4 regions of the Rhizobium sp. No.120 genome follow, and region 1 is predicted to be linked to each of the others. Evidence: predicted binding sites of a transcription regulator. Region 1 holds the regulator's gene; each other region holds the start of a gene.
The links. The regulator LexA, encoded in region 1, represses DNA repair genes until DNA is damaged. The targets are predictions, from matches to a motif close to TGTTCNNNNTGTGTTCNG.

Region 1 (2,205 bases):
CTTCGAAGAAGCGGCGATAGGCAGCTGGCCGCGGCGCGGAAAGCGCCACGCGCGCGATGCCGGTCACCCCGTTTTCATGACGCTCAAGCACGCTTCGGTCAGCCGGAAGCGGATTGATGCGCTGACAGCAGAAGGCGAGAAAATCCGGCGCGCGCAGATCCGCGGCAAAAGCAAGACGAAAGCCGGCCGTGGTTTCCGTGCCGTCCTGCATCTTCATGGGACGGGAGAAATCCAGCATTCGTCCCGCAGAAATCGCCGCCGCTTTGAAACGCTCGTCATCCGCCACAGCATCATCCGTACCGAACACCACGGCCGAAAAGCCATCTTCCCCCACCCGGAAGCGATAGGCCTGATCGCGCGCAACAAAAACATTGCCATCCAGGATGCTCCTCCCGCACTCTTCCGCGGATGCCACAGCCAAAGGCTCTAAATAGGTTTTATCGGCAAGATAAACGCAGGCATTCTGTGTGCCAAAGGGATGGCGCGCATCCGGAGCCACTGTAAAACCGAGCTTGCCGAGGCGCTCGCGCGCCAGGGCGATATCGACGGTCGGCAGCACAAGATGATCCAGTGGATGCTGTGACGAATTCATGGTTCCTCCTGTTTGCCTGTGGGAGCAGATTTGCGCCCATCCTTCGCTCAATTCAAGACAGGAACATGGACACTCGACGCACAGGGGCAGGACCGAAGGCAATCTCGCAAACGTGATCGCTGATTCTCAATTCCATCGGGCTTCAACGACGACGCGCAACATCGATCCGCTTCCTGGATACGCCGACCAAGTAATAAGGCATGAGAATGGAAATATCGACATTTCATATATTTTTCAAATCGTTGCAGCATGTATAGCGTCTCGACGTGTTAAGCCGATCCATTCGCAACTCGTGTTTATTTAATTGACCCTGCAAGGCTTTACCGAAATTTAAGCACTTGCGGAACACATATGGAACATATAGTGTCCGTTCTGGATTTGTTTCACGGCTTTTCTTGATTCTGGGGTTCCAAGACGATGTTGACGCGCAAGCAGCAGGAACTGCTTCTCTTCATTCACGAACGCATGAAGGAATCTGGTGTTCCGCCATCCTTCGACGAGATGAAGGATGCACTGGATCTGGCATCCAAATCCGGTATCCATCGTCTGATCACGGCGCTGGAGGAGCGCGGCTTTATCCGCCGGCTGCCGAACCGAGCCAGGGCCCTCGAAGTCATCAAGCTGCCGGAAGCCTATAGTCCAAGTCTGCAGCCTCGCCGCGGTTTTTCGCCGAGCGTCATCGAAGGCAGCCTCGGCAGGCCACAGCCCGCCGCTCCGCCCGCTCAGCCGAAGGTCGCAAATGACGATCATAGCGGTTCGGCTTCCGTGCCCGTGATGGGCCGGATTGCTGCCGGCGTTCCTATCTCGGCCATCCAGAACAATACACACGATATTACCGTTCCCGCCGACATGCTTGGTTCTGGCGAACATTATGCGCTTGAAGTCCGCGGGGATTCGATGATCGATGCGGGTATCTTCGACGGCGATACGGTCATTATCCGCAATTCGACGACAGCCAACCCGGGCGACATCGTCGTGGCGCTCGTCGACGACGAAGAGGCGACACTGAAGCGCTTCCGCCGCAAGGGTGCCTCCATCGCGCTGGAAGCCGCGAACCCAGCCTATGAAACCCGCATCTTCGGGCCGGATCGCGTGAAAGTTCAGGGTAAGCTCGTTGGCCTTATTCGTCGCTATCACTGACCGGTGAGTTGTCGACGACTGGTGGTGCCTTTGCAAGTGGCGCGTCAAATTTGCCGGTGCGCCAATCATAAGTTCGATGTCTGGTCCATGGCCGCTGCGGGTTCTCGAATGCGGCTGATATGATGGGCTTGTCGGCGGTAAGCATCATTTCGATGGAGCCGGTTTTGCGCAATGTCGCACCGGTTATGAGCATCGCTCCGGAGCGGCAGTAGTCCAGCCGCAGCCGGATATGTGTCACGATAATGTTCCCCGTGTCGCAAGCTGCGGGCAGGTAGGCTGCGTTCTCGATGGTGACCAATATCACGCCGTTTTCCAGCATGGCTACGCACCATGCTCCCTTCTGACAGGCAAAGCTTCCCTGCATGGTACGATCTAAGGCTTCCGCCATTGCTGTACCGACCGCCTTCTGCTCTTCGTTACTTAGTCGCTTATGCCGATCCGTCTTGCTGATCTGCGGAAGCCGGTCATCGGTC
Region 2 (2,205 bases), on a different contig from region 1:
TGTCGCCGGGTTTGGCGGCCGCCTCGTCACCGTGCCCTATGTCGACGATCGCGAGGATCTCGATGGTTTGCTCGAAGCGGTGAAGCGAGAGAATGCGCCGCTCGTCTATTTCGCCAATCCCGACAATCCGATGGGCAGCTGGTGGGATGCCGACAAGATCGTCGCCTTTGCCCGTGAATTGCCTGACAATTGCCTGCTGATCCTCGACGAAGCCTATAGCGAAACCGGGCCTGCCAGCTCTCTGGCGGATATCTCCGCCCTAATCGACTTGCCGAATGTCTTGCGCACCCGAACATTCTCCAAGGCCTATGGGCTGGCCGGCGCCCGTGTCGGCTATGCCATCGGCGCGCCGGAGACCGTGCTGACCTTCGACAAGATCCGTAATCATTTCGGTATGAACAGGCTCGCGACCGTGGCGGCGCTCGCCGCGTTGAAGGATCAGGCCTATCTCGCCGAGGTGATCGGCAAGATCCAAGCTGCGCGTGAAGAGATCGGCGCGATCGCCCGCGACAATGGTCTAGTACCCCTTGCCTCCGCCACCAACTTCGTCGCCATCGATTGCGGCCGCGACGGCACCTATGCCCGCGCGATCGTCGACGGGCTGATCCAGCACGGCGTCTTCATCCGTATGCCGGGCGTAGCGCCGCTCAATCGCTGCGTCCGCGTGAGCGTCGGGCCAAAGCAAGATCTCGCTCTCTTGGCCGAGGCGTTGCCGAAGGTCCTGAAGGCGATCGGTTAAGCTCAAAACGACGAAACCGCGCCTGCCTTGTCCCGGCCGGTCGCGGTTTTCATCGTTCGGCGGCTCGCCTCTCCCCGTCCGCCGACATCCCCTCCTTTGAGGTCAGTGCGTCGTATTCGGTTTGGCCCGCTTCAGTGCGTAGTCATCCACTCGCGGGCGGCGCGCAGCGCTGCTGCGAGCTGCATCTTGGTCAAGGTCGCGGCAACGTCGGCGCGAAGCTCGGCGGCGCGCTCGCTGCCACGAATGGCGGCGATATTCAACCATTTGTGGGCGGCAACGAGGTCTGCATTGCAGCCCCTGCCGGTCGCGTAGTTTACGCCCAGTTCGCAAAGGGCATCGGCGCTGTTACCACCCATCATGGCATTTCCAGACATGGTCGTTTCGAAGCGTGCCATCGGTTTTATCCCTGTTTTACTTCTGTTCGTATCTGCCCTGTTTTCCGTTCGAACCTTGCCGTCGTTCGCGGCTTTCCGGTTCTTCCGGCCGGCGGGTTTGCCCCGCTCGTCTGATGGCTTCACTATCGCAGACGGCTTTCAAAAAACGCCTAAAATGCATGATTAATTCGATGCAAACAAAGTGCAAATGCTTGGTAAACTTGGGATTTTGTTAAACATCGCTTCCCTTGCAAATTAAGGATTTTCGCGTGAGTTTAACCTTCCATTAGGATTTTGATTTAAACCCTTCGTTCACCACAAAAAGAGCGCAGTTGAATTCGATGTCGTGTTTCGAGGATGTGCGGATACCCACGGAAACGGGATTTGAGCTCCGAAAACCGTATTTACCTTTACGTTCGCGTTAGATAATCTCGCCACATTCCCGGCAGTGGAGCCGGAGGCGCCTCGGGGAGGAATAAGAACATGATCCGTGCGACCATTCTTGCTGGTGCAATGCTATTGGGTGCGAATGCGGCCTTTGCGGAAGAGCCGATCGTCGGCAACTGGAAAACAGTTGAGGGCGATACCGCCGCCATAGCTTCCTGCGGCGACAGCTATTGCGTGACGCTGAAGACGGGCAAATATGCTGGCAAGCAGATCGGCAAGATGCAGGGCAAGGGCAACAGTTACACGGGCGAATTGACCGACCCATCCGAAGACAAGACCTATAGCGGCTCCGGCACGGTCAGCGGCAACAAGATCAAGATGCAGGGCTGCGTGCTGAAGGTATTCTGCAAGTCGCAGACCTGGACAAAGCTCTGAAAAACCTCTCACCCTTGTCGATAAACGTCGTGAAGCCTGCCCGCCAACTGCCGGCAGGCGTCTTGTTATTTACCTGCGAGGAGAGGCCGGCGACCATTCGAAACCGGTAATATTTCTGAACGCCGGATGAACCGGTATCTCAGCACCTGTTCAGCCTGACCATGGCAAAACAGTGTCCAGTATAGGGCACGGGTAGGCCAAGGACATGGACTCGATCATCATCGCACGGCGCTTCATTGTCATCATGCTGTTTGCTGCCGTCTTCGCATT
Region 3 (2,205 bases), on a different contig from region 1:
GCGCACGAGATCGGAAAAGAGGGCGGCGATGAGATCAGCATGCTGGGCAGGCGTGATGCGCCGATAGTCGGGAAGCGCACAAGCCTCCCACAATTTCTCAACCCGAGCCGGGTTGCTGGCAAGATCGACTATCTCCAGATCGCGTGACAGATATTCCAACGCCTGCTGGTCTACTGCAGGCAGCGCCCGCGTCAAGCCCTGCACGCGAGGCGCGTCTTCCAAACTTGCACGCAACGCCGCGATCGAAGCGAAATCCAGATCCTTGCTGCGCCATTGCAGCACCTTGACCATATCGAATTCGTGTCCCTCGATCCGGCGCACGAGTTCGTCGTCGAAAGGATCGACTTGTCCCGTCACCCCAAAGGTGCCGTCCTTGAGATGACGACCGGCGCGACCTGCGATCTGACCGAGCTCGGCCGGATTGAGATTGCGGAACTGATAGCCGTCGAACTTACGGTCCTGGGCGAAGGCGACATGATCGACATCGAGGTTGAGCCCCATGCCGATTGCATCGGTCGCAACCAAATATTCGACATCGCCGGCCTGATAGAGGGCCACCTGCGCATTACGGGTACGTGGGCTAAGCGCGCCGAGGACGACGGCCGCGCCACCACGCTGGCGGCGGATAAGCTCCGCGATCGCATAAACTTCGTCGGCGGAAAAGGCGACGATGGCAGTGCGCTGCGGCAGCCGCGTGATCTTCTTCTGCCCGGCGTAGAAGAGATGCGACAGCCTGGGCCGCTCGAGAACAGTGATCCCAGGCAGAAGCTGCTCGAGAATAGGCCGCATGGTGCCGGCGCCAAGCAGCAAGGTTTCATCGCGGCCGCGCAGATGCAGAATGCGGTCGGTAAAAATATGTCCGCGCTCCAGATCGCCGGCAAGCTGCACTTCGTCGATCGCGACAAAGGAGGCGCGAGTCTCGCGCGGCATAGCCTCGACCGTGCAGACCGAAAAGCGCGCATTGGGCGGCGATATCTTTTCCTCGCCGGTCACGAGCGCGACATTCTGCGCGCCGACCTTCTCGACGACGCGCGTATAGACCTCGCGCGCAAGCAGCCGCAGCGGCAGGCCGATTACGCCGCTGCCGTGTGCCACCATGCGCTCGATGGCATAATGGGTCTTGCCGGTATTGGTCGGTCCGAGCACCGCGGTTACGCCGCGTCCGCTCAGGATCATGGGCTGCGAAGTCTGAGTCATAGGTCCGTGCATGGGCGAGAAACGGCCGTCTTCCGATCAGCCTGTTCCTCCTGGAGGAAACGAACAGATGACGACCATATGTGACAAAGGCAAGACCCGAATGAAAAAACAGATGCGGCAACATTCGATTTCATATTTGAGCGCCTCAACCATAAGCTACAATTACACTGCATCCCATGCGAGTCCTGGCGATTCCGGAACAGCCTGAGAACGAATCGGAGACGAATCGGTGACTCGACATAGTTCTTTATTTGTTCACTACAATATATGGATTTCAAGAGAAGGATTCACACCAAATACTGAATCATCCCTACGCGGCTTTTTTCCATACAAGAGAGTCAAGCAAAGAGGCCTCAGCCAAGGGGACTTTGCATCGTATCATGGTTAATGATCTGTAAATCATGACTTTTCCTGTGAATCCGCCAGCAGCCTTACATCGGCTGCCAGAGCCGGACCGAATCTGCGACTGATTGCAGCGACCTCCCGATTCCGTTTTGTTCTCCACAACATCTAGCGGTTTCTCGGCAAGGATAGACCGGACTCTGCATGGTTGAGATGCGAATCCGAGCCGAATCTGCGATTGCGGCTCGCCTTTTGGCGAGTGAAGCTATAATGAATCGATGAACGCACGCAAAGGCTGCATCAATTAACACATTGATCAAAGCCGGAACGAATCGGTGACGAATCGCGGATAGCAGCGGATACTGCATTTGTTCACGGCTAGATATTGTATCTTGCCGGACCAGCATCCCGACATGGAGATCGGCTCGAGCGGCGATACCGTTTCGGAGTCCTCTGCAAATTAACGAATCCGCCGGCGAACACACTACCTGAACGCCATTTGCCGGGTAGCATCCTTGTATGCGGCATGTCGGCAGACCGCCCAGCCGTTAACCAAAGTTCAAATGCAGAACGAATCGCCGACGAATCACAGACATCCGGCCTTTCTCGTTTCGTTCACCACAACCCATTGTATTTTAATTATATTTTAACCATACGGACGATTTA
Region 4 (2,205 bases), on a different contig from region 1:
CGGCCATGATGCGCAGCACGGTCGACTTACCTGCGCCGTTCGGACCGAGAATACCGATCTTGGCATCGGGGTAGAAGGAGAGATGGATATTCTCGAGAATTTTCTTGGCGCCATAGGACTTATTCAGACCGGCCATATGATAAATGAACTGACGTGCCATAGCTTGGGTTGCTCCACGGACGAATAGCGTTGCGATTTGTGCCGCTATGTAGGCGAAACCCTGCCCTCGGGCAACGGCGAAACCTTGTCCGAGGGCATTATCCGCGTCAGAAAGGCCGTATTTCTCAGAAGCCGGCCGCGTCCACCACACCCCGATCGCAGCCGAAGGCGGTGCTGCCGGCACCTTGGATCAATTTGGCGAGGCGCGGCTCATTGCTCTGTGGGGGATCGATCGCATCTTCCGAGAGACCGATTGTCAGCTCCGAAATCATCCTGACGTCGCCGACGCGGCGGCAGCTCATCTTGATGCGCGCGTTGGCGCCCTCGCCGAAGCTCTGGTCGAAGGCTGCCTTGATGCTCTCGGCATCCAGCTCCTTGCCGATATTCTGCGCAAAGAGATCCCTCACGGCCGATGTATTGAGTTCGGCAATCAAGCCGGCGGCGATGGAGAAATATTGATCGGCACTCAGCTTCGTACAGGTGCCGTGCTTGATCCATTCATGCCGCTCCAAGCCCGATTGTGTGCCCGGCATCACCTTGTCCAGCTTCGCCTTCACGTCCTGAGACAGCTGCACGGCCGGCAGGTCTTTCCAGTCGCGGCCGCGATCTGCCTGCTTCAGATCCTCGGAAATATCGCAATATTCCTGCCGCATCGGCCAGAGACCATGCAACGAAAAATTCGTGGCATCATGATTGTTTGACGATTGGTTCCGGCATTCCGCCTTCTTCTGGTTCGTCTGACAAAATGCCGGCTCCCAGCTCGCCGCCAGGATAAAGCGCGTCCGCCCGCGGCTATGTTCCTGTGCGACGGCGCCCGCCGCCGTCCCAATAGAAATAAATACAACTGCAAATACCCGAAGCCACTGCTTCATTCTTGCCTCCAACTAGAACATTATGGGAACAAATAAGCAGTTTGAGCGAGCGGGCGCAATCCTGAATCGCAGCGCTCGGAAAGATTTATTTCTGTGAGCTTTACCACCTATCCATTGCAATCGGGCAGATGATAACCTTACGTCCAAGTGGGGAGGAACGGATCTATGTTCGTCGAGACGAAGCGCCTGAAAAGTCCGACGGGCGCAACTCTTGCCTATCATCATTTGCCGGCGGTAACCGATGCTCGCGGCATCCTGCTGATATCGCACGGCCTTGCCGAGCATTCACGCCGCTACGAGACCTTCGCCGATGCGATGGCAGGCCAAGGCTTCCATGTTTATGCCCACGATCATCGCGGCCATGGCGAAACGACCGCCCCTGATGCCCCCATCGGCCGCTTTGCCCGCAGAAATGGCGCTGCTCAGGTGATCGCCGATGTGCTCGCCATGCGCGAGCTTGCCGCACGTACCCATCCCGACCTTCCGATCATCCTGTTCGGGCATTCCATGGGCGGATTGATCAGTCTGAACGCGGCCGTCACGCATCCGGACAAGTTCGATGCGGTCACCGTCTGGAATTCCAATTTCAATCCGGGCCTCGCCGGCCGCGCCGCCCAGCTCATCCTGAAAACGGAGCGCATGTTCAAGGGGTCGGACGTCCCGAGCGGACTGCTGCCGAGACTGACCTTCGGCACCTGGGGTAAATCGATCACCAACCGCCGCACCGATTTTGACTGGCTCTCGCGTATTCCGGAGCAGGTGGACAAATATATCGCCGATCCGCTTTGCGGCTTCGATGCCTCAGTTTCGCTCTGGCTCGATATATTCGAGCTTACCTTCCAGGCACCGCGAAAGATCTATCTCGACCGGCTTCAACGCGACATGCCGATCCATCTCGTCGGCGGCGGCAAGGATCCGGCGACAAACAATGCGAAAGCGATTTCCTGGTTGGCAAAGCATTTGAAAAGAGCCGGCTTCCCTCGTATCACCACCGAGATCTATCCCGACATGCGGCACGAGACGATCAACGAAATCGGTGCCGAGGAAGCTATTTCCAACTTCGCCGACTGGTGCAAGAGCGTAACGGCAAAGACCTGATTCTCAAGGAAATTTTGCAATGACCACCTCCAGCGGCTCCTCGGTCCGATTGCTGCAATCGGAGTTGACCTTCGGC

Region 2: ACYJRZ_RS10515 (sel1 repeat family protein) is a predicted target of LexA. The motif match lies at 1,147-1,164, and genes of this name have one in related genera.
Region 3: ACYJRZ_RS22700 (helicase-related protein) is a predicted target of LexA. The motif match lies at 1,439-1,456, and genes of this name have one in related genera.
Region 4: ACYJRZ_RS03015 (ribonuclease T2 family protein) is a predicted target of LexA. The motif match lies at 1,045-1,062, and genes of this name have one in related genera.

The regions. Positions count from the first base shown of each region.
Region 1 is NZ_BAAJNQ010000003.1:98,345-100,549, forward strand. Features, by position in the region: gene ACYJRZ_RS11000 (VOC family protein) at 1-592, opposite strand, end outside; gene lexA (transcriptional repressor LexA) at 1,010-1,732, shown strand; gene ACYJRZ_RS11010 (ComEC/Rec2 family competence protein) at 1,713-2,205, opposite strand, start outside.
Region 2 is NZ_BAAJNQ010000002.1:985,983-988,187, reverse strand. Features, by position in the region: gene ACYJRZ_RS10520 (pyridoxal phosphate-dependent aminotransferase) at 1-739, shown strand, start outside; gene ACYJRZ_RS10515 (sel1 repeat family protein) at 871-1,134, opposite strand; gene ACYJRZ_RS10510 (DUF2147 domain-containing protein) at 1,597-1,935, shown strand; gene ACYJRZ_RS10505 (hypothetical protein) at 2,141-2,205, shown strand, end outside.
Region 3 is NZ_BAAJNQ010000009.1:109,063-111,267, forward strand. Features, by position in the region: gene ACYJRZ_RS22700 (helicase-related protein) at 1-1,197, opposite strand, end outside.
Region 4 is NZ_BAAJNQ010000001.1:603,669-605,873, reverse strand. Features, by position in the region: gene ettA (energy-dependent translational throttle protein EttA) at 1-160, opposite strand, end outside; gene ACYJRZ_RS03015 (ribonuclease T2 family protein) at 285-1,031, opposite strand; gene ACYJRZ_RS03010 (alpha/beta hydrolase) at 1,197-2,129, shown strand; gene ACYJRZ_RS03005 (DMT family transporter) at 2,149-2,205, shown strand, end outside.